DNA from 2 places in the Variovorax sp. FW301-JW7 genome. Region 2 is predicted to be linked to the other one. Evidence: predicted binding sites of a transcription regulator. Region 2 holds the regulator's gene; the other holds the start of a gene.
What was found. The regulator sigma-54, encoded in region 2, starts transcription at its own class of promoters, with help from an activator protein. The targets are predictions, from matches to a motif close to TGGCANGNAANCTGCTTT.
Positions count from the first base shown of each region.

Region 1: hmpA (NO-inducible flavohemoprotein) is a predicted target of sigma-54. The motif match lies at 2,786-2,803, and genes of this name have one in related genera.

Region 1 is NZ_JBYTBC010000004.1:203,011-214,286, forward strand. It holds gene AC3WQM_RS12825 (NAD(P)/FAD-dependent oxidoreductase) at 1-481, opposite strand, end outside; gene cysK (cysteine synthase A) at 555-1,475, opposite strand; gene hmpA (NO-inducible flavohemoprotein) at 1,567-2,751, opposite strand; gene norR (nitric oxide reductase transcriptional regulator NorR) at 2,887-4,473, shown strand; RNA gene rnpB (RNase P RNA component class A) at 4,533-4,901, shown strand; gene AC3WQM_RS12850 (MarR family winged helix-turn-helix transcriptional regulator) at 5,060-5,518, shown strand; gene AC3WQM_RS12855 (FUSC family protein) at 5,519-7,633, shown strand; gene AC3WQM_RS12860 (DUF1656 domain-containing protein) at 7,630-7,836, shown strand; gene AC3WQM_RS12865 (efflux RND transporter periplasmic adaptor subunit) at 7,862-8,785, shown strand; gene AC3WQM_RS12870 (efflux transporter outer membrane subunit) at 8,782-10,254, shown strand; gene AC3WQM_RS12875 (multidrug effflux MFS transporter) at 10,251-11,276, shown strand, end outside.
Region 2 is NZ_JBYTBC010000016.1:1,899-13,174, reverse strand. It holds gene lptA (lipopolysaccharide transport periplasmic protein LptA) at 1-398, shown strand, start outside; gene lptB (LPS export ABC transporter ATP-binding protein) at 395-1,189, shown strand; gene rpoN (RNA polymerase factor sigma-54) at 1,207-2,799, shown strand; gene AC3WQM_RS29070 (phospholipase D family protein) at 2,810-4,426, shown strand; gene AC3WQM_RS29065 (LysE family translocator) at 4,431-5,075, opposite strand; gene AC3WQM_RS29060 (YceI family protein) at 5,098-5,733, opposite strand; gene AC3WQM_RS29055 (YceI family protein) at 5,772-6,356, opposite strand; gene AC3WQM_RS29050 (cytochrome b) at 6,353-6,964, opposite strand; gene AC3WQM_RS29045 (sensor histidine kinase) at 7,047-8,876, opposite strand; gene AC3WQM_RS29040 (THUMP domain-containing class I SAM-dependent RNA methyltransferase) at 8,958-10,211, shown strand; gene AC3WQM_RS29035 (DMT family transporter) at 10,213-10,527, opposite strand; gene AC3WQM_RS29030 (DMT family transporter) at 10,542-11,276, opposite strand, start outside.

The DNA of each region.
Region 1 (11,276 bases), on a different contig from region 2:
CGCCGCCTTCGCCGAACTGCACGTTCGACTCGGGGTTGAGCACGCTCTTGCGCCACAGGCCCCAGGTGTCGCGGGTGCGCTGGCGCACGGTCTTGCCGCGTTCGAGCACGATGGGCCTGAAGCCCATCTTCGCGAGCATCAGCGCCGCGAAGATGCCGCAGGGGCCGAAGCCGATCACCACGGGGCGCGTGGCGTCCGCGGGCGCCTGGCCCGGCGGCGTGTAGCGCATGTCGGGCGCGGGCTGGATGTGCGGATGGCTGGCGTGCTTCGCCAGCAGCGAGGCTTCGAGCGCCGCGTCGGCCAGCTGCACGTCGCAGATGTAGACCGTGAGCAGGTCGACCTTGCGGGCGTCGAAGCTGCGCTTGTAGACGGTGTGGGAGGCGATCGCTTCAGGCGGAACGTCGAGCGTCCGGGCGATCAGGGTGGCCAGCGCCTCTGGGGCGTGGTCGAGCGGGAGTTTGAGTTCGGAGATTCGCAGCATGTCGTGGGGCTTGTGGTTATCAAGCAGACCGACGATTTTAAGCGCCCGGGGCGCTATGAAACTTGTAGCTGGATCAGGCGGGCAGGAAGCCTTCGACCGACAGGTAGCGCTCGCCGGTGTCGTAGTTGAAGCCCAGCACCACCGCATCGGGCGCCAGCGAGGGCAGCTTCTGCGCAATGGCCGCGAGCGTCGCGCCCGACGAGATGCCGACCAGGATGCCTTCCTCGACCGCGCAGCGGCGCGCCATTTCGCGCGCCGGCTCGGCGTCGACCTGCAGCACGCCGTCGAGCAGCGAGGTGTCCAGGTTCTTCGGAATGAAGCCCGCACCGATGCCCTGGATGGGGTGGGGCGCCGGCGCGCCGCCCGAGATCACGGGCGAGGCCACCGGCTCCACCGCGAACACCTGCAGCTTGGGCCACTTCTTCTTGAGCACCTTCGCCACGCCGGTGATGTGGCCGCCCGTGCCCACGCCGGTGATGAGCACATCGATGCCCTCGGGGAAGTCGGCCGCGATTTCTTCGGCCGTGGTGCGCACGTGCACGTCGACGTTGGCGGGGTTGTTGAACTGCTGCGGCATCCACGCGCCCGGCGTGCCGGCCACGATTTCCTCGGCGCGGGCGATGGAGCCCTTCATGCCGTTGGCGCGCGGCGTGAGGTCGAAGGTGGCGCCATAGGCCAGCATGAGGCGGCGGCGCTCCACCGACATGCTGTCAGGCATCACCAGGATCAGCTTGTAGCCCTTGACAGCCGCGACCATCGCCAGGCCGATGCCGGTGTTGCCCGAGGTCGGCTCGACGATGGTGCCGCCGGGCTTGAGCGCGCCGCTCTTCTCGGCGTCTTCCACCATCGACAGCGCGATGCGGTCCTTGATCGAGCCGCCGGGGTTGGCGCGCTCCGACTTGATCCAGACCTGCTGCTTCGCATGGCCGAACAGGCGGTTGATGCGGATGTGCGGCGTGTTGCCGATGGTCTGGAGGATGTTCTGGGCCTTCATGGAATCTCCTTGGATCAATGCGGTTGTTCGGGCGGACAGCGCGCATTGTGAGACCAGCCCGCGACTGTTTCAGCGCAGGGCCTTGCTTCCCTCAGGCTTCCAGGGCTTCGAGCGGCCCGAAGAACTCGTAGCGAAGCTGCTGCTTCGGCACGCCGAGCGCCAGCCCGTTCGCATACACCGCCTGCATGAAGGGCTTCGGTCCGAGAAAGTACAGGTCGACGTCGCGGTCTTCCGGCAGCAGCCCGGCCAGCAGCTCGCGGGTGACGAAGCCGGTCGCGTGCGGCGTGTCGGTGTCGCGCGGCGCGTCGTAGACATACAGCGGCTTCACGTTCGCATGCCGCTGCGCGAGCGCGTCGACGCGGGCGCGGAACGCATGCGCGCCGCCGTGCCGCGCCGCATGGACGAAGTGCACCGGCCGGCCCGTGTGGGCCACCGATTCGAGCATGCTCATCGCGGGCGTGATGCCTACGCCGCCCGTCACCAGCACGAGGGGGCGTGCCTGCTCACCGGCGGGCTGCAGCACGAAGTCGCCGCACGGCGCCTGCGCCTGCAGCCGCGTGCCGATCACGGCGGCTTCGTGCAGCCAGTTCGAGGCGCGGCCGCCTTCTTCCTTCTTCACGCTGATGCGGTACCACGGCTTGCCCGGTGCGTCGGACAGCGAGTAGTTGCGCCGCACCGGCTGGCCGTCGATCTCCAGCACCAGCGTGAGGTACTGCCCCGGCGAGAACGTCAGCAGCGCGCCGCCGTCCACGGGCTCCAGGTAGAACGAGGTGATGACCTCGCTCTCGTCCTCGCGCCGGGCCACGCGGAATTCGCGCGTGCCGCGCCACCCGCCGGGTTGCGCCGCATTGGCGCTGTAGACGGCTTCTTCCGCGGCGATGAGCAGGCCCGCCAGCGATTCGTAGGCCTCGCCCCATGCGGCGATCACCTCGTCGGTGGCGGCATCGCCGAGCACCTCCTTCACGGCGCGCAGCAGGTAGTGGCCGACGATCGGGTAGTGCTCGGGCAGCACGCCCAGCGCGGCGTGCTTCTGGATGATGCGGGGCAGGGCGCCGGCGATCGCTTCGAGCCGGTCGATGTGCGCGCCGTACGCGATGACCGCCCCCGCCAGCGCGCGCGCCTGGGTGCCGGCGGCCTGGTGCGCTTCGTTGAAGAAGGCCTTCACCTGCGGATGGCCCTCGAACATGATCTTGTAGAAGTGGCTGGTGATGGCCTCGCCGTGGGCCTGGAGCGCGGGCACGGTGGACTTGACGATGGCGATGGTTTGTGGGTTCATGGTCTGGCGGTCCTTCGGTTGAGATGCGTTGGTCATCTCACGATCCGTGCCAGCCGGAAGGCCTCTGCAAGTGCTTGACGCCATTGGGGATTTATTGGGCGTGGTCAAATTCGCAACAACTCCAGCGTTGTACTTATGACCACATTGCGTGTCGATTCGACCACCGAGGCCTCACCACCCGAGCCCGAAGCCGAGGCCGCCCGCTACCGATCGCTGCTCGCCGCCGCGCGCGGACTGGTCCGCTGCGATGCCGCCGCGCTGCTGCAGCTCGACGTCGACGTGCTGAAGCCCGTCGCGGTCGACGGCCTGAGCGACGAAACCCTGGGGCGCCAGTTTCCCGTGGCCGCCCATCCGCGTTTTGCGCGCCTGCTCGACAGCGAACGGGGCCTGCGTTTCGCGCACGACTGCAACCTGCCCGACCCGTACGACGGCCTCGTCGCCGGCCAGCCGGGCATCCTGCCGGTGCACGACTGCATGGGCGCGCCGCTGCGCCTGCGCGGCGCCGTCTGGGGCCTGCTCACGCTGGACGCGCTGGAGCCGCACGCCTTCGATGCCGTGGGCCCGGCGCAGATGGAGGCACTGATCGCCCTCGTCGAAACCGGCATCGAGGCCGCCGACACGATCCGCGAGATGCAGGCGCGCGCGATGCGCGAGCAGGCCGTGGCGCAGGCGCTGCGTGCGGGGCGTGGCGCGCCGCGCGAACTGCTGGGCAGCAGCCCGGCGATGAAGCAGCTGTGCCACGAGATCGACACCGTCGCCGTGTCCGACCTCACGGTGTTGTTGCTCGGCGAAACCGGCGTCGGCAAGGACCTCGTCGCGCAGCGCCTGCACGCGCGCTCGCGCCGCAGCGAGCAGCCGCTGGTGCAGGTCAACTGCGCAGCGCTGCCCGAGTCGCTGGCCGACAGCGAGCTCTTCGGTCACAAGCGCGGCGCGTTCACCGGCGCCGTGCAGGACCGCGACGGCAAGTTCGAGATCGCCGACGGCGGCACGCTCTTTCTCGACGAGGTCGGCGAACTGCCGCTGAGCGTGCAGGCCAAGCTCCTGCGCGTGCTGCAAAGCGGCGAGGTGCAGCGCCCCGGCAGCGACCGCATGCGCAAGGTCGATGTGCGCGTGATCGCGGCCACCAACCGCGACCTGCCCGCGGCGATCGCGCAGGGGCGCTTTCGTGCCGACCTGTACCACCGGCTGTCGGTCTATCCGGTCGTGGTCGCGCCGCTGCGCGAACGGGGGCGCGACGTGCTCGTGCTCGCCGGCAGCTTTCTCGAGGAGAACCAGCACCGGCTGGGCGCGCGCAACCTGCGGCTCTCGCCGGCGTCGAAGGCCGCCATGCTGGCGCACGGCTGGCCGGGCAATGTGCGCGAGCTCGAGCATGTGATCAGCCGCGCTTCGCTGCGGGCGTTCAGGGAGCAGCCGCGCGGTTCGCGCTGGACGGCCATCGAACCGCATCACCTGGCGCTGGACAGCACCGCCGTCGCGGGAAGCGCCATGGCAGCGCCCGTGCAGGCCCCGGCGAACGAACTCGCGGGGCCTGCCATCGCGGGCGGCACGCTGCGCGACGCGACCGAGGCCTTCCAGCGGGCCTGGCTCTCGGAACTGCTCGCCCGCCACGGCGGTCGCGTGGCCAGCGCCGCGCGCGAGGCCGGCATCGACCGCAGCAACTTCCATCGAACGCTGCGCAAGCTGGGCCTGGTGCAGGCCGGCGACAGCGAAACGCCCGGCTGACGACCGGCGCGCGGCATCGCCTGAAGGGTCATTGACGGGGCGGGCGATAATCGAGGTGTGAAGCACGCCAGACCGCCGCTGGTGCAAGCCCGAAAGGGACGATGCTCTGCCCTCGGGCAACAGCATCGGGTCGAAAGATCGCACTGGAGGAACGTCCGGACTGCACAGGACAGCGCAGGAGTTAACGACTCTCCACCGTGAGGTGAGGATCAGAGCAACAGAGACGAGCCGATTCAGTTCGGGTGAAACGGGCAATCTCTGCGCGCAGCAACACCAAGTAGGCCAGTATCGAGGTGGTTCCGCTGAGCTGGCGGGTAGGTGGCATCGAGCCGTTTGGCGACAAACGGCCCAGAGTAATGGCGGTCACGCCGGGGTCTTCGCAAGAGGGCTCCGGTGCACAGAATCCGGCTTATCGGCGAGCTTCACACTTTTCTTTCTCTCCCCCTTTTCCCTGGGCCGTGCGCTGACGACGTGCGCGGCTGCGTGCAGAACTTGGTAGAAACCCGTACAATTGTTAGCAAGCTAACTAATTGATAACGCCGTGGCCGATACCGAACCCATCTCCCCGTTGCGCGAACACGCGCTGATGCGGCTCGGCACCTCGCTGTCGGTGCTCCAGCGCGGCTACCGCGCGGCGGCCGACAAGGCGGTGGCGCACGTCGGCCTGTCGCAGACGCTGGCCTGGCCGGTCGTGGTGCTCGGGCGCATGGAAGACGGCGTGCGCCAGGGCACGGTGGCCGAGGCGTTGGGCATCGAGGGGCCGTCGCTGGTGCGCTCGCTCGACCAGCTGGTCGAGGCCGGTTTCGTCGAGCGTCGCGAAGACCCGGCCGACCGCCGCGCCAAGACGCTGCACCTCACGCCCGCCGGCCGCGCCGTCTGCGAGCCCATCGAGGCCGCGCTGCGCCAGATGCGCGCCGCGCTGTTCGAAGGCATTCCCGACGAGGACATCGCCGCCACCTTGCGCGTCTTCGGCGCGCTCGAGGCCAAGCTCGGCCGCAGTGCCGCCGGCATGCAGAGCCTGCAGCAGGAAGGGCGCGGCCAGTAGATGTCCACGGCGATGTCGTTGCCGCGCTTCAGCCGCGCGGAAGTTCTCTTTTCCGTCAAGAGCTTCGCCGCCGCGATGCTGGCGATGTACCTGGCCAGCCGCGCCGGCCTGCCGCGCCCGTTCTGGGCGCTCATGACCACCTACGTCGTCGCCCATCCGCTGGCCGGCGCCGTGCGCTCCAAGGCGGTGTTCCGCTTCTGCGGCACGCTCATCGGCAGCGTCGCCACCGTGCTCATGGTGCCCGCGCTGTCCAACGCGCCCGAGCTGCTCACGCTGGTGCTCGCGCTGTGGGTCGGGCTGTGCCTGTACATCTCGCTGCTCGACCGCACGCCGCGCTCGTACGTCTTCATGCTCGCGGGCTACACGGCGGCGCTGATCGGCTTTCCGTCGGTGCAGACGCCGCTCGTGCTGTTCGACACCGCCGTGGCGCGCGTGGAAGAGATCGGCCTGGGCATCTTCTGCGCCACGCTGGTCCACAGCCTCGTGCTGCCCGCCGGGCTCGCGCCCACCGTGCTGGGCCTGCTCGACCGCACGCTGAAAGACGCGCGCCAGTGGCTCGGCGACCTGTTCCAGCCCGGCGACCGCAGCACCCCCAAGGACGCCGACCCGAAGCGCCTGGACGACGACCGCCGCCGCCTCGCCGGCGACATCACGCAACTGCGCCTGCTCTCGACCCACGTGCCCTTCGACACCACGCACCTGCGCTGGACCGCCGGCGCGATCCGCGCCATGCAGGACCGCGTGGCGGCGCTCACGCCCGCGCTGTCGGCCGTCGAAGACCGGCTGCAGGCGCTGGCGCAAGCCGAAGGCCGCCTCGCGCCGGACGTCACCGCCGTGCTGGCGCTGGCCGCACAGTGGCTGCGCGACGAAAGCGACCCGGCCGTCGATGCCTCCGCTCGCCTGCAGGCGCTGCGCCAGGCGATCGCCGCACTGGGCAGCGCGCAGGACGCGGGGTTCACGCCCTGGGCCCGCGCGCTGCGCATCGGCCTCGCAGGGCGGCTCGAAGAACTGGTCGACGGCTGGACCGCCTGCGCCCAACTCCGCCGCGACATCGACGAAGGCCTGAAGGGCGGCGCGCCGCTGCGCCGCACGGCCGCGCTCGGCCAGCGCGCGATGCACCGCGACCACGGCATGGCGCTGCTCTCCGCCCTCGCGGCCGTCATCGCCATCTGCTTGTGCGGCGCGTTCTGGATCCTCACGGGCTGGACCATGGGCTCGGCCGCCACCATGATGGCCGCGGTCTTCTGCTGCTTCTTCGCGACCATGGACGACCCGGTGCCGGCGATCCACGGCTTCCTGAAGTGGACGCTGTGGTCCATTCCGATCTCGGCCGTCTACGTGCTCGTGCTCATGCCCACGGTGCAGGACTTCGGCATGCTGGTCGTGATCTGCGCGCCGCTCTTCCTGCTGCTGGGCCTGTACCTGCCGCGCCCGACGCACTTCATGGCCGCGATGGCGCTGGTCTTCGGCGTGTCGGGCACGCTGGCGATGCACGACACCGCCAGCGCCGACCTCGTGAGCTTCATCAACAGCATGATCGGCCAGGTCGTCGGCGTGCTGGTCGCAGCGCGCGTCACGCGGCTGGTGCGCTCGGTGGGCGCCGACTGGAGCGCGCGCCGCATCCAGCGCGCCACCTGGCGCGAGCTCGGCGACATGGCCGCTTCCTCCCAGCCGCAGTACGCGCAGAGCGACGCTTATGCCGTGCGCATGCTCGACCGCATCGGCCTGCTGGCGCCGCGCATCGCGCAGGCCGGAGGCACCGTGGAGGGCGTGGCCGCCAACGACGCGCTGCGCGACCTGCGCATGGGCGCCGACATCGCCGTGCTGCAGCGCGTGCGCGCCCAGCTGCCGATGGCCACCTCGGCTGCACTGCTCGGCGGCATCGCGCGCTTCTTCCGCCAGCGCGGTGAAGGCCGCATGGCGCCGCGCCCGGCGGCGCTGCTGCCGCAGATCGATGAAGCGTTGACCGCCGTGCTCGCTGCGCGCGACAGCTCCACCGCGTCGCGCGCCGCCGTCACCGCGCTGGTCGGCCTGCGTCGCAACCTGTTCCCCGACGCGCCGCCTTCGCTGGCGGCCGTGTCCGTGTCCTCTTCACCGCAAGGAGCTTCCGCATGATCGGCGAAGCCAGTTTCTACGGGCTCTACGTGCCCTGGCTCATGCTGCTGGCCGCCGCCGCGCTGCTCGCCCTGTGGGGCGTGCGCCGGCTGCTCGCCGCCACCGGCCTGTACCGCTGGGTGTGGCACCCGGCGCTGTTCGACATGGCGCTGTACCTGCTGCTGCTGTACGGCCTGAGCCGGCTCACGGCGCACCTGCAATGACAACTCAAACACCACAGAGATTCCCATGAAAGCCAACCCCTTCGCAGACAACCCCCGGGCGCAGAGCCTGCTGCGCGTTCTCCTCACCGTAGCCGTGGTGGCCGCCGCCGTCTGGGCGGGCTTTCGCCTGTGGGACCACTACGAGCTCGCGCCGTGGACGCGCGACGGCCGCGTGCGCGCCAACGTGGTCCAGATCGCGCCCGACGTCTCGGGCCTCGTCACGGCCGTGCCGATCCGGGACAACCAGCCGGTCGCCGCCGGCACGCTGCTGTTCGAGGTGGACCGCGCGCGCTACGACCTCGCCGTGCGCCAGGCGCAGGCCGCGCTTGCCGCGCAGCGCGCCGTGAGCGCCCAGGCCCAGCGCGAGAACGCGCGCAACACGGGGCTCGACGAGCTGGTGTCGAAAGAGTCGCGCGAACAGACCCGCGCCCGCGTCGAGCAGGCGCAGGCCGCCGTCGCGCAGGCCGAGGTGGCGCTCGATTCGGCGCGCCTGAACCTGCAGCGCGCCGAAGTGCGCGCACCGGCCGACGGCCTCGTCACCAACCTCGACCTGCGCCAGGGCAGCTACGCCGCCGCGGGCCGTCCGGTGCTCGCGCTGGTCGATGCGCAGTCGTTCTACGTCGAGGGCTACTTCGAAGAAACCAAGCTGCCGCGCATCCACCTGGGCGACCGCGTGCGCGTGACGCCGATGGGCGGCGGCGCGGTGCTCGAAGGCGCGGTCGACAGCGTGGCCGCCGGCATCGCCGACCGCGACCGCTCCACCAGCGCCAACCTGCTGCCCAGCGTGAACCCGACCTTCAACTGGGTGCGGCTGGCGCAGCGCATCCCGGTGCGCGTGAAGCTCGACCCGCTGCCCGAAGGCGCGCGCCTCGTGGCCGGCCAGACCGTCACGGTGCAGGTCCTCGAACACGACGCGGCCCACGCTGCCGCCGCACCGAAGAAGGGATGACCGCCATGACCCGCTTCGCCTTTCGCATGGCTTCGCTCGCGGTCGCGGCCGGGCTCGCGGCCTGCGCGGCGGTCGGCCCCGACTACCGGCAGCCGCCCGAGGCGCTGGCCAGCCAGCCCGCTGCCGGCAAGCCCTTCGCCGAAGCCCCGGCGAACGCCGCACCGCTGCCCGCGCACTGGTGGCGCCTGTACCACGACCCGCTGCTCGACCGGCTCGTCACCCAGGCCCTCGCGCACAACACCGACCTGCGCCAGGCCGTCGCCAACCTCGAGCGCGAACGCGCCATCGAAACCGAAGTGGCCGGCGCCAAGTACCCCACCATCGGCGTGAACGCCGGGCCGTCCTTCGGCCACGTCTCGGGCCTGTCGCTGCTGCAAAAGGGCTACGAGCCGCCGAACACCTTCAACTACAGCGCGGGCGCGTCGCTGTCGTACCAGGTCGACCTGTTCGGCCAGATCCGCCGCGCCATCGAGGCCTCGGCCGCCAGCAGCCAGGCCGCCGAAGCCGCGCTCGACCTCGTGCGCGTGAACGTCGCGGCCGGCACCGCGCGCGCCTACGCCGAGGCCTGCTCGGCCGGCCTGCGGCTGCAGATCGCGCAGAAGTCGGTCGCGTTGCAGCAAGACGCCGTGAACGTCACCGAGCGCCTGCAGCGCGCGGGCCGCGCCGGTGCCATCGACGCCGGCCGTGCGCGCGCCCAGCTCGCGCAGCTCGACGCCGCGCTGCCGCCGCTGAAGGCCCAGCGCCAGGGCGCGCTCTACCGCCTGGCCACGCTCACCGGTGCGCTGCCGCAAGACTTTCCGCGTGAGGTGGCCGACTGCACCACGCCGCCGCGCGTGGCCGGCGCACTGCCGGTGGGCGACGGCGCCGCGCTGCTGCGCCGCCGGCCCGACATCCGCCAGGCCGAGCGCAGCCTCGCTGCCTCCACCGCGCGCATCGGCGTCGCCACGGCCGACCTCTATCCGAAGGTGACGCTGGGCCTGTCGGGCTCGTCGGCCGGCCATGCCACCGGCTTCGGCCGCCAGGACACGCTGGCCTGGAGCGTCGGCCCGCTGATCTCGTGGACCGTGCCCAACACCGGCGCCGCGCAGGCCCGCATCGCACAGGCCGAGGCCGGCACGCGCGCCGCGCTCGCCAAGTTCGACGGCACCGTGCTCACCGCGCTGCGCGAGACCGAGACCGCGCTCGGCACCTACGCCCGCGAGCTCGACCGCCGCGCCGCCCTGCAGGCCTCGCGCGACGAGAGCGCCAAGGTCGCCGCGCAGGCGCGCCAGCTGTACCGCAACGGCCGCACCGCCTACCTCGACGCGCTCGATGCCGAACGCGCACTGGCCGGTGCCGACGCCGCCTTGGCCGCCAGCGACGCGCAACTGGCCGACGACCAGGTCGTGCTGTTCATGGCGCTCGGCGGCGGCTGGGAGCCGGCCGATGACGCACTCGCGCAGGGCAAGCCCGCCACCACAGCCCGATGACCGAGCCCTTGCCGCCACGCCCGCGGCATGCGCCGCTCTGGCTGCTCGCGCTCGTCACCTTCAGCGGCACGCTGGCGATGCACGTCTTCGTGCCCGCGCTGCCCATCGCCGCCAAGAACCTCGGCGCCGGCATGGGCGCGATGCAGATGACGGTGAGCCTGTACATCCTCGGCCTCGCGGCCGGGCAGCTGGTGTACGGCCCGCTGGCCGACCGCTTCGGGCGTCGGCCGGTGCTGCTGGCGGGGCTCGCGATCTATGCCGTGTCGGGCCTGGCCGCGGCCGTGGCGCCCGACGTGCATGCGCTGATCGCCGCGCGCCTGTTCCAGGCCGTGGGCGGCTGCGCGGGGCTCGTGCTGGGCCGCAGCATCGTGCGCGACACGGCCGAGCCGCAGGAGGCCACGCGCCGCCTCGCGCTCATGAACCTCATGGTGGCCGTGGGGCCGAGCGTGGCGCCGCTCATCGGCGGCGCGCTGGCCACCGCGCTGGGCTGGCGCTCGATCTTCTATGCGCTCTTTGCGCTGGGCGTCGTCGGCTTTCTCTTCGCCTGGCGCCTGCTGCCCGAGACGGGCTCGCCCGGCACGGCGCTCGACGGCGCCGCGCTGGCGCGCAACTACCGGCAGCTGGTGGGCTCGCGCGCGTTCGTCGGCTTCTCGGTCGGCGGCGGCTGTGCCACCACGTCGATGTACGCCTTCATCGCCTCGGCGCCCTTCATCTTCGTGGACCAGCTGCACCGGCCCGCGCACGAGGCGGGCATCTACCTGGCGATCCTCGTGTCGGGCGTGTGGCTCGGCAGCTTTCTCACGAGCCGGCTGATCTCGCGCGTGCGGCTCGATCGGCTCATGGTGCGCTCCAACGCACTGAGCGTGGCAGCAGCCTTCGTGCTGCTGGGCGCGGCGCTCGCGGGGCAGCTCTCGGTGCCGCTGATCGTCGCGAGCATGTTCCTCTTCACGGTGGGTGCCGGCATGGCCTCGCCGGCCGCGCTGACGCTGGCGATCGGCGTCAACCCGAAGGTCATCGGCTCG
Region 2 (11,276 bases):
ACGCCGGCGACGAGTGGATCGAGGGCGAGTCGGAAGTCATCGAGTACGACAGCCGCGCCGACAACGTCAAGTTCATCCGCCGCGCCGTCATGCGCCGCCTGATCGGCGCCACGGCCAACGACGAGAGCAGCGGCGCGCTGATCGTCTACGACCAGAGCAACGACACCTACACCGTCAACGGCTCCCTCGTGCCGCCGAACGCCGGCGTCTCGGCGGGCGGTGGCGGTCGCGTGAAGGCCATCCTCACGCCGAAGGCCACGCCGGCCCCGGCGGCGCCCGGCGCTGCACCGGCGGCCGGCGGCAAGAAGCCCGCGGCCCCGGCGCCCACCCCCGCGCCCGGCGCCGGGCTGCGCTCGAGCACCACGCTGGGCGGCACCGAAGGGGAAGGGCGCAAGTGATCGAAACCGCAGGAACCCCGCCCGCCGACGGCGTCCCGGGCAGCCGCCTCGTGGCGCGCGGCCTCAAGAAGAGCTATGGCAGCCGCACGGTCGTGAAAGACGTCTCGCTCGATGTGCAAAAGGGCGAGGTCGTCGGACTGCTCGGCCCCAACGGCGCCGGCAAGACCACGTCGTTCTACATGATCGTCGGGCTGGTGCGCGCCGACGCCGGCGAGATCACCATCGACGGCGAGCCCATCGCCCACATGCCGATCCACCGCCGCGCGCGCATGGGCCTGAGCTACCTGCCACAGGAAGCCTCGATCTTCCGCAAGCTCACGGTCGAGGAAAACGTGCGTGCCGTGCTCGAGCTGCAGCGCGAGCCCGACGCCAACGGCCGTCTGGTGGCGCTGTCCAAGCAGCACATCGACGAGCGCCTGACCGACCTGCTGGCCGACCTGCGCGTGGACCATCTGCGCGATTCGCCTGCGCTCGCACTGTCGGGCGGCGAGCGCCGCCGCGTCGAAATCGCGCGCGCGCTGGCCACCCAGCCGCGCTTCATCCTGCTGGACGAGCCCTTCGCCGGCATCGACCCGATCGCGGTGATCGAGATCCAGCGGATCATCAGCTTCCTGAAGGAACGTGGCATCGGCGTGCTCATCACCGACCACAACGTGCGTGAAACGCTGGGCATCTGCGATCACGCGTTCATCATCAGCGACGGGCACGTGCTGGCACAAGGCACACCCTCGGAGATCGTCGACAACGCCGAGGTACGCAGGGTGTACCTGGGCGAGCACTTCCGCATGTAAGGGAGGGTCGGGTCTCCATGAAGCAAGGGCTGTCCCTTCGCGTCTCGCAGCATCTGGCGCTGACGCCACAGCTGCAGCAGTCCATTCGCCTGCTCCAACTCTCCACGCTCGAGCTGAGCCAGGAGGTCGAGCAGATGCTGGACGAGAACCCGTTCCTCGAACGCACCGCGGAAGAAGCGGCGCGCGAGGAGTTCGGGCTCGATGCTGTCGACACGCCCGTGCCGCGCGACGAGGGCGGTGAAACCGGCGAAGGCGATTTCGCCCCGGCGCCGACCAGCAGCGCGACGACCACCACCAGCGAAACCACGTCCACGCCCGACTCCGATGGCCCCGCCGCCGAGATCACCGAGCGCGAGCCCGACTGGGAAGGCGACGGCACCGTCGAGATGGCGCCCGACGACAGCGAGTGGGGCAGCGATGCACCCGCGCGCCAGAACAACCTGGGCGACGACGAGCGTGCCGACGCCACCGAGCTTGCGCGCAGCCAGGAGTCGCTGCAGTCGTTCCTGCACCGCCAGGCGCTGAGCCTGCGGCTCAACGAAAACGACTGTGCCGCGCTGCGCTTCCTGATCGAATCGCTCAACGACGACGGCTACCTCGAAGACTCGCTGCCCGCATTGGCCTCGGGCCTGGCGGGCGACGACAACGACCAGTTCGACGACCTCGTGCACCATTTCCAGGTGGCGCTCGGCCTGCTGCAGAGCCTGGAGCCGGCGGGCGTCGGCGCGCGCGACCTCGGCGAATGCCTGAGCATCCAGCTGAAGGCGCTCGCCAGCGAAGACGAGACCGAGGCCGAAGCGCTCATCCGCAAGACCGCCATCGCGATCTGCAAGCAGCCGATGGAGCTGCTCGCGCGGCGCGACTTCAAGCGCCTGGCCACGCTCACGCGCACGAACGAAGAGCTGGTGCGCTCGGCGCTGCAGATCATTGCGCGCCTGGAGCCCAAGCCGGGCCGGCGCTTTGTGGACGTCGAACGCAACATCGTCATTCCCGACGTGATCGTCACCAAGACCGGGCGCGGCACGAACGTGAAGTTCCGCGTCATGCTCAACCCCGAGGTCATGCCGCGCCTGCGCGTGCACGACATCTACGCCGGTGCGCTCAAGTCGCACAAGGGCGAGGGCAGCCAGGCGCTGTCGCAGCGGCTGCAGGAGGCGCGCTGGTTCATCAAGAACATCCAGCAGCGCTTCGACACCATCCTGCGCGTGAGCAACGCCATCGTCGAGCGGCAGAAGAGCTACTTCGTGCACGGCGAACTCGCGATGCGCCCGCTGGTGCTGCGCGAGATCGCCGACGAGCTGGGCCTGCACGAATCGACCATCTCGCGCGTGACCACCGCCAAGTACATGTCGACGCCCTTCGGCACGGTCGAGCTCAAGTACTTCTTCGGTTCGGCGCTGGGCACCGAGACCGGCGGCAACGCGTCGAGCACGGCAGTGCGCGCGCTGATCAAGCAGTTCGTGAGTTCCGAGAGCATCAAGAAGCCGCTGTCCGACAGCCAGATCTCCGAGATGCTGAAAGAGCAGGGCATCGAGTGCGCGCGCCGCACCGTCGCCAAGTACCGCGAGGCGCTGCGCATCGCGCCCGCCAACCTGCGCAAAGCTCTGTAGAAAGCCCACGATGACCCGTCGCCTGCTGTCGCGCTGGGGGCATTGGGTCTTCGCCCTCGTGGCTGCATCGCTGTTCGCCGGTTGTGCCACCTTGCCCGACGAGGCGCCGCGCCCGCCCACCAAGGCCATCGCCGTCTCGGCCGACACCGCGCTCGGCAAGATCGCGCTGGCCTCGCAGCCCGACCCCGACCTCAGCGGCTTTCGCCTGATGCCCGGCGGCGACTTCGCCTTCGACACGCGGCTGCAGCTGGCGCGCCGCGCGCAGCGCACGCTCGACGTGCAGTACTACCAGATCGAGAACGACGAGACCGGCCGCTACCTGCTGCGCACCCTGCGCGATGCGGCCCAGCGCGGCGTGCGCGTGCGCCTGTTGATGGACGACCTCTACACGTCCGGCGAAGACGAGCTGCTGCTCGGCCTGGCCGCCACGCCGAACGTCGAGCTGCGTCTGTTCAACCCGTTTCCGGCGGGGCGCGGCAGCCTGCTCAAGCGCTTCACCGCGTCACTGTTCGACTTCAGCCGCGTCAACCGCCGCATGCACAACAAGCTCTTCATCGCCGACGGCGCGATGGCGGTGGCGGGCGGGCGCAACATCGGCAACCAGTACTTCCGCCGCACCACCGGCCCGAACTTCATCGACCTCGACACCTTCGTCACGGGCGCGCTGATCCCGCGCCTGGGCGTGCTGTTCGACCAGTACTGGAACAGCCCGCACGTGCGCCCGATCGGCGCGGTCGTGCACACCGACCTGCCGCGCGAGGAACTGCAGCGCCGCTTCGACGCCGCCACCGGCCCCGACACCACGCCGCCGCCGCCCAGGCCCGCGCCCAACGACCTGCTGGGCTACAGCCCGGTGGCCGACGACCTCGACGCCGGCAAGCTCGGCCTGATCTGGACCACCGCCGAGGCGTATGCCGATTCACCCGACCGCGTGATCGGCAAGACCGCGTCGTACGGCGGCGTGCCGCTGCTCGACGTGGACAGCGTGCGCTACAACGTGGTCGAGCAGATGCGCCGCGCGCGCAGCGAGGTGACGCTGGTCTCGCCCTACCTGATCCCGGGCGCGTCGGGGCTGGAGGTGATGCGCGAGATCCGCGGGCGCCACGTGAAGATCAGCGTGGTCACCAACTCGCTCGCCGCCACCGACGAGCCGCTGGTGCACACCGCCTACCGCCGCTACCGCGCCGACATGCTCGCGCTGGGCGCCGAGCTGCACGAGCTGAGTTCCGCGCGCACGCGGCGCAGCGTGCGCCTCGGTTTGTTCGGCACGTCGGTGGGGCGGCTGCACGCCAAGTCGGCGGTGATCGACCAGCGCATCCTGTTCGTCGGCTCGATGAATTTCGATCCGCGCTCCGAGGTCCACAACACCGAGATCGGCCTGTTCATCCGCAGCCCCGAGATGGCGCAGCAGACCCTGAAGCTGCTCGACGTGCTCAAGCAGCAGGGCGCCTACCGGCTGCGCTTTGCCGAAGGCGCCGATGCGGGCGCCACCGGCTCGCGGCGCATCGAGTGGGTCAGCGAGGAAGGCGGCAAGACCACCGTGCTGCACGAAGAGCCCGACTCGGGCTTCTGGGACCGCACCATGCTCGAGCTGCTGGCGCCGCTCACGCCCGAGAGCCTGCTCTAGGGCCTCAGGTGCCGCGCATGGCCGACCACACCAGCCGCAGGCCCAGCAGTCCCATCACGCCGCCGGCGGCGCGGTCGATCCAGGTCTTGTAGCGCAGGTAGGCCGCGCGTGGCGCGGCCGAGGACAGCGCCAGCGCGACGATCGCGTACCAGCCCGTCTCGATGCAGAAGATCACGGCCGGCACCGCGAGCGCCAGCACCAGCGGCACCTCGCGCGGCAGGAAGGCCGCGAAGATGCTCGCGTACACCACCGCCGTCTTCGGGTTGCTGACCTGCGTGGCCAGGCCGAGCAGGAAGGTGCGTCCGCTGCGGCCTTGCTGGCGCGGCGAGGCGTCCGTGTCGGGCGTGATCGCGAGCGGCTGACGCGCGCCGCGCCAGATGCGAAAGCCCAGGTAGATCAAATAGGCGCCGCCGAAGGCCTTGATCGCGAGGTACAGCCCCGGCACCGCGAGGAACGCCGCCTGCAGGCCGGCCAGCGCCGCGATGGAGAAGGCCAGCCCGCCGGCGCCCATGCCCAGGGCCGCCGCCAGCCCGTCGCTGCGCGAGGCCACGGCCGTGCGCGCCACCATCACGAAGCTCGGGCCCGGGCTCATCGCGCCCACGGCCATGGCGCCGGCGATGCCGAGCAGGGAAAGGGTGGTGTCCATCATCGCGTGGCTCCTTGCGTCGTCGTCATTGCTGCACGTTCACGGCTTCGACCTGCACCAGCAGCTTCACCTTGTTCTCGAAGCCGAAGTTCAGGCCCCAGGTGATGCCCCAGTCGCTGCGCTGCACGGTGGCTTCGAAGTCGCCGCCGCAGACCTGGCGGTTGATGAGCGGGTTCAGGTAGCAGTTGAAGCGCACGGCCTTCAGCGTCACCGGCTTGGTCTGGCCCATGAGTGTGAGCGTGCCGGGCACGTCGGTCACCTTGTCGCCGCTGAAGTCGATGCGCTCGGCCACGAAGCGGCCGGTGGGGAATTCGGCGACGTTGAAGAAGTCCTTGCTCTGCACGTGGCGGTTGAGCAGGTCGACGCCGGTGTTGATGGAGCTGATGTCCATCGTGATGTCGACCTTGCCGCTGGCGCCGGTGCCGTCGATCTGCACCGAGCCGTCCTTGGTGCTGAAGCGGCCGCGGTTGGTGGTGGTGCCGTAGTGGCCCATCTCGTACATGACGAAGGTGTGGGTCGGGTCGATCACGTAGCTCGCATTTTTGGCCGGCCCGCCCGCGGGCTTGGCGGCCAGCGGCGGCGCCGTGTATTCCTGGGCCGTGGCGGCCAGGGGCAGGGCCGCGCCCGCGCACAGGGCCGCGGCGAAGAGGAGCTTGTTCATGGCAAGGGAAGAAGGATGCATGGGAAATGAAATCGTCGTCACAGCGGCCCGAGGCCCGCGAGCGTCAGCTTGAAGCGCACCTGCACCTCGTTGCCGACCACCGAGGTGTCGGTCCATTCGCCGTCGCCCACCTTGTAGTCGAGCCGCTGGATCGTGAGGGTGCCCGTGGCGACCGAATACGCGCCGCCCGACGACACGATGCTCACGGGCACCGTCACGTACTTGCTGACGCCCTTGATGGTGAGCTTGCCGGCCATCTCGAAGCGGCCCTCGCCCAGCGCCTTGATGGCGCTCGAGCGGAAGCTAGCCTGCGGGAAATGCGCGGTGTCGAACCAGGTCGGCTTGGGCAGCTCGGCATCGCTCATGGGCACGCCGAAGCCAGCGCTGGCGGTGTCGATCTGCAGCACGACCGATCCGCCCTCGGGCTTCTTCGGGTCGAAGGCGACCTGCGCGTCGAAGCGCTTGAAGCTGCCTTCCACCGGCACGCCCATCTGCTTGCTGACGAAGGCGATCTGGCTCTTCTCGGGCACCAGTTTCGCGGTGGTGGCCGGCAGGGGCTCGGCCGCGGCGTGCAGCGCGAGGCCGAGGAGGGCGGCGGTGCCCCACAAAAGACGGGTCGTCATCCGGCGGATTCCTTGCGTGGCGCGGGCCACATGCGTTGCAACAGACCGTCGTGGTCGATCCAGTGGTGCTTGAGCGCCGCCGCCACGTGCAGCAGCGTGACGCCGGCCAGCAGGAAGGCGCTGCGCTGGTGCAGCGGCTTGAGCACGGCCTCGGCGAAGTCCTTGTCGACCGCGACCAGGTCGGGCAGCGGCAGCAGGCCGAACCACACGACCGGCACGCCCATGCCCGAGCTGTAGGCCCAGCCGAACAGCGGGACCGCGAAGAACAGCAGGTACATCAGCGCATGGCTGATGCGGTGGGCGGCCCGCTGCCAGGCCGGCATGGCCGCCAGCACCCGCGCCGACAGCGGCGGCGGGCGGTGCGTGAGGCGCCACAGCAGCCGCAGCGCCGACAGCAGGAGGATGGTGATGCCGGCCCACTTGTGCCAGCTGTAGAGCTTCAGGCGCTGCGGCGAGAAGGGCAGGCCCGTCATGTAGAGCCCCACGCCGAGCGAGCCGACGATCATCGCCGCGAGCAGCCAGTGCAGGGCCATCGCGACCCGCCCGTAGCGGGGCTCGCGCAGGGCGGCGGCGCCAACGGCAGGGGCGGAAAGTGGTTCGACGGGCATCGGGGCAGGGGCGGCGGCGGCCTGTGCGCGGAGCATAGCTCGGAAGCGATGACACCGCAGCGGGGCCGGCCCGCGCCGAGCGCTACGACGGCGACGGCGGTTGTTGTTGCTGCTGCTGCTGGGCCCGCAGCAGCACGCGCCGCAGCGCGTCCGGCTGCACCGGCTTGCGCAGCGCATGCCAGCCGCGCGCGGCGGCCAGCTGCTGCGTGGCTTCGGTGATGTCGGCCGAGATCAGCGCGATCGTCAGCGCGGGCTTGCGCTGTGCCAGCCGCTCGGCCAGCGCGATGCCGTTGAACGCGCCGGGCAGGCGGATGTCGCACAGCGCCGCGTCGAGCGCGTCCAGGTCGGCCAGCGCGAGCGCCTCGGCGGCGCTGGCGTAGATGCGCGGCGCCACGTGCCAGTGCCGCAGCAGCGCCGAGAGGCTGTCGGCCACCACGATGTTGTCCTCGACCACCAGCACCGCGAGGCCGGGGCGCAGCACGGCATCGGCGTCGGGCTCGTCCAGCGCCACCGCGGGCGCGGGGGCCGGCACGGCCGCCGCACCGGGGCGGGCCGCCGGCAGCTCGAAGCTGAAGACCGAGCCCTTGCCCGGCGCCGAACGCAGCGCGACCTCGATGCCCAGCTGCCCCGCCAGCCGCCGCACGATCGCCAGCCCCAGGCCGTGGCCGTGCTGCAGGTTGCGCTCCACGTTGCCGACCTGCTCGAAGTCGTCGAACACGCGCGTCTGCGATTCGGCGGCGATGCCGATGCCGCTGTCGCGCACCTCGACGCGCCACGCGCGCCCAGTCTCTGTGCCGGGCCGGCGGCGCGCCCGCACGGCCAGCAGCACGCGCCCGCGCGGCGTGAACTTGAGGGCGTTGTCCAGCAGGTTGGAGAGCACGCGGCGCAGCGCCACCGCGTCGGTCCAGGCCACCGCATCGGCCGGGCAGCGCACCGCGACGCGGCCTTCGCCGGCCTGGCGCGCCAGCTCGTTCAGTAGCGGCGCCAGCGCCACCGCCGCCGGGCGCAGCGGATCGACCGCGGCCTCGATGCGGCCGATTTCGAGCAGCTGGTTGGTCAGGCCCTCGAGCGCCTGCTGCGCGCGCGAGAGCGAGGCCACCGTGTGCTGCACCGCCGCGCTGTCGGTGCCGTGCTGCAGCTGCTGGCGCAGCACCTCGGCCTGCAGCCCGATGGCCATCACCGGCTGGCGCAGGTCGTGGTTGGCCGCCGAGAAGAAGCGCAGCCGCTCGGCCTGGGCCTGCTCGGAGGCGCGCAGGCCGGCCAGCGCCTGTTCGCGCAGCGTGCGCTCGTTCAGGCGCAGGCCGATGTTCTCCTCGAGCTGGCGCGAATGGTCGGCCACCAGCTTCCACATCATCGCGGTCAGGCCGATGCCGATCACCGCGACGGCCATCATCACCGGCGCCCCGAGCCACAGGCCCGTGACGATCACCGGCGCCAGCAGCAGCGTGATGGCCAGCTGCGTGGCCGGCGTGTAGAACGACACCGAGAACGCCGACGACAGCGTCATGCCCATGAGGATGAGGCCCAGCAGCAGTTGCAGGTCGGGCCGCTCGGGGTTGAACAGCAGCACGCCCGCCAGGCCGTGCGCCAGCTCCCAGATGGCCGTGCGCAGCGTGTGCTGGCGCTGCGCGGCGCGCAGGGTGGCGGGGGTGAAGGGCTCGGGCAGGCGCTGCGGAAAGAAGCCGCGCATCACCGTGACCCCGGTGACCAGCGCCAGCCACACCAGCGCGCGCAGCGGCGAGAACTGCCAGGCGAAGAGCGCCGCCACGCCGCAGTTGAGCAGGTACTGCACCAGCAGCACCGGCCCGAGCGGGCGGATCGACAAGCGCAGCACTTCGCACTGGATCGCGAAGCGGTGGTCGCCGTCGCGGGCGTCTGCCGGGGGGGCCGCGGAGGCGGGGGTGGGCGTCATGGGCAAATCGACTATATAGAGAAGGCCCCAGCCCCGGCGACAATGGGGGCCCTTAGCGGGCTTCCCGATGGCCGACTTTCCGTGAACGATCTCTCATTTTTCCTGCCTTGCGCCGCCGGCGTCGAGGAATTCCTTGCCCAGGAGGTGCATGCCCTGACCGGCCGTGCCGGGCAGGACCTGCTCACCCTGCGTGGTGGCGTGCGCGTGCGCGCCGACTGGCGCGACGGCCTCAAGCTCAACCTGCACAGCCGCCTCGCGCAGCGCGTGCTGGTCGAACTGGCCCATGGGCCGTACCGCAACGAGAACGACCTGTACGCCATCGCCAACGGCGTGGCCTGGGAGATCTGGTTCACGCCCAAGCAGACCTTCAAGATCGAGACCACGGCCCAGCACAGCCCGCTGCAGAGCCTGAACTTCGCCACCCTGCGCATCAAGGACGCCGTGGCCGACCGCTTCCGCGCCAAGGCCAACGGCGTGCGCCCGAGCATCGAGACCCAGTGGCCCGACTGCCGCATCTTTGCGCACCTGACCACCGACAGCTGCACGCTGTACATCGACACCTCGGGCGAGCCGCTGTTCAAGCGCGGCTGGCGCCAGGACAAGGGCGACGCCCCGCTGAAGGAAACCCTGGCCGCCGCCATGCTGGCCGCCAGCGGTTGGTGGAACCCCGAGACCGGCGAGGTCGCCAAGGCCCCGCTGTACGACCCCTGCTGCGGCAGCGGCACCATCGCCATCGAGGCCGCGCAGATCGCCAGCGGCATCGCGGCGGGCTCGCTGCGGCGCTTCGGCTTCGAGAAGCTGCTGCCGTTCCAGGCGCATGTCTGGGCGTCGATCCAGAAGGAAGCGGCCAACGCGCAGCATGCGAGCGCCATCGCCGTCTTCGGCTCCGACGTCTCGCACCGCATGGTCGACTTTGCCGAGCGCAACGCTGAACGCGCGGGCGTGGCCGGCGCCATCGAGTTCCGCGGCGGCGATGCCCTGCAGCGCATGCCGCCGGCCGAGGGCGGCGTGATCATGCTCAACCCGCCGTACGGCGAGCGCATCGAGGTCGGCGGCGTGGCGCGCTTCGGCGCCCGCGAGGCCGCCCAGACCCCGGGCGATGGCGAAGGCGGCGATGGCGGCGACTTCTTTCCGCAGCTCGCCACCCACTGGAAGAAGAACTACGCGGGCTGGACCGCCTGGGTGCTCACGCCCGACCTGAAGCTGCCCAAGCAGATGCGCCTGAAAGAGTCGCGCCGCGTGCCGATGTGGAACGGCCCGATCGAATGCCGGCTGTTCCGCTTCGACATGGTGCGGGGCTCGAACCGGGCCGCGCCGCCAGACGCGCCCACCTGAACTAACTCTGCAGCTTCAGGCCCGCGATCCCCAGGAAGATCAGCGCGATGCACACCAGCCGCAGCGGCGCGGCGCTTTCCTGGAAAAAGAAGATGCCGATCAGCGTGACGCCGATGGCGCCGATGCCGGTCCAGATCGCGTAGGCCGTCCCGACCGGCAGCGTCTTCATCGCGGCGGTGAGCAGCACGATGCTCGCCAGCGCGGCGCCCAGGCCCAGCGCGCCGGCGCCGGGGCGCTCCCAGCCCGCCGCGGCCTTCAGCGCGAGGGCCATCACGATCTCCACCAGTCCGGCGGCAAGCAGAAGAAGCCAGGCCATGGCGTTCGCTCCTTTCACAGCAGCTTGATGATGGCCACGCCGAGCAGCAGCACGGCCACGCCCGCCATGCGCAGGCCCGACACCGGGCGCTGCGGCAGCCGGAACCAGCCGTAGCGGTCGACGAACACCGACGCCACCTGCTGCCCCGCCACCGTCAGCCCGACCGCGGCCGCGGCGCCGATGGCCGGGATCGCCGTGAACACCGTCGTCACATAGGCCGCGCCCGCAAAACCGCCGAGCCAGCCCCACCACGGCATGCCGCGCAGCGCGGTGCCTTGCGGTGCCGCGGCCGCGGGCGCACGCCGGAACAGCGTGACCAGCAGCAGCGCCAGGGCCATCGCCAGCGTCGCCACGAAGAAGCTCACCGCGCCCACCGCGAAGGGCGCGCCCAGGTCCTGCCGCAGCAGGCCGTTGACCACGCCCTGCACCGGCAGCACCGCGCCGGCCAGCAGCGCCAGCACGATCCAGTCGGCCTTGCCCGCCAGCGCCTGGCGCAGGCTGCCGGCCTGCCCGGCGACGATGGCCCCGGCCCCGAGCAGCACCGCCAGCGTGCCGCCGGCCATGGCCGGTGTCAGCGCCCTCGGTGCCACGCCGAGCAGGCCGAAGGTGTCGAGCGCGAACGAGGCCAGCATCTGCCCTGCGATGAACAGGCCGACCGCCACCACCGCGCCCAGGCGCGGAAACAGCAGGATGGTCGAGACCACGTAGAAGGCGCTGGCCGTGCCGCCGATCACGTGCCACCACGGCAC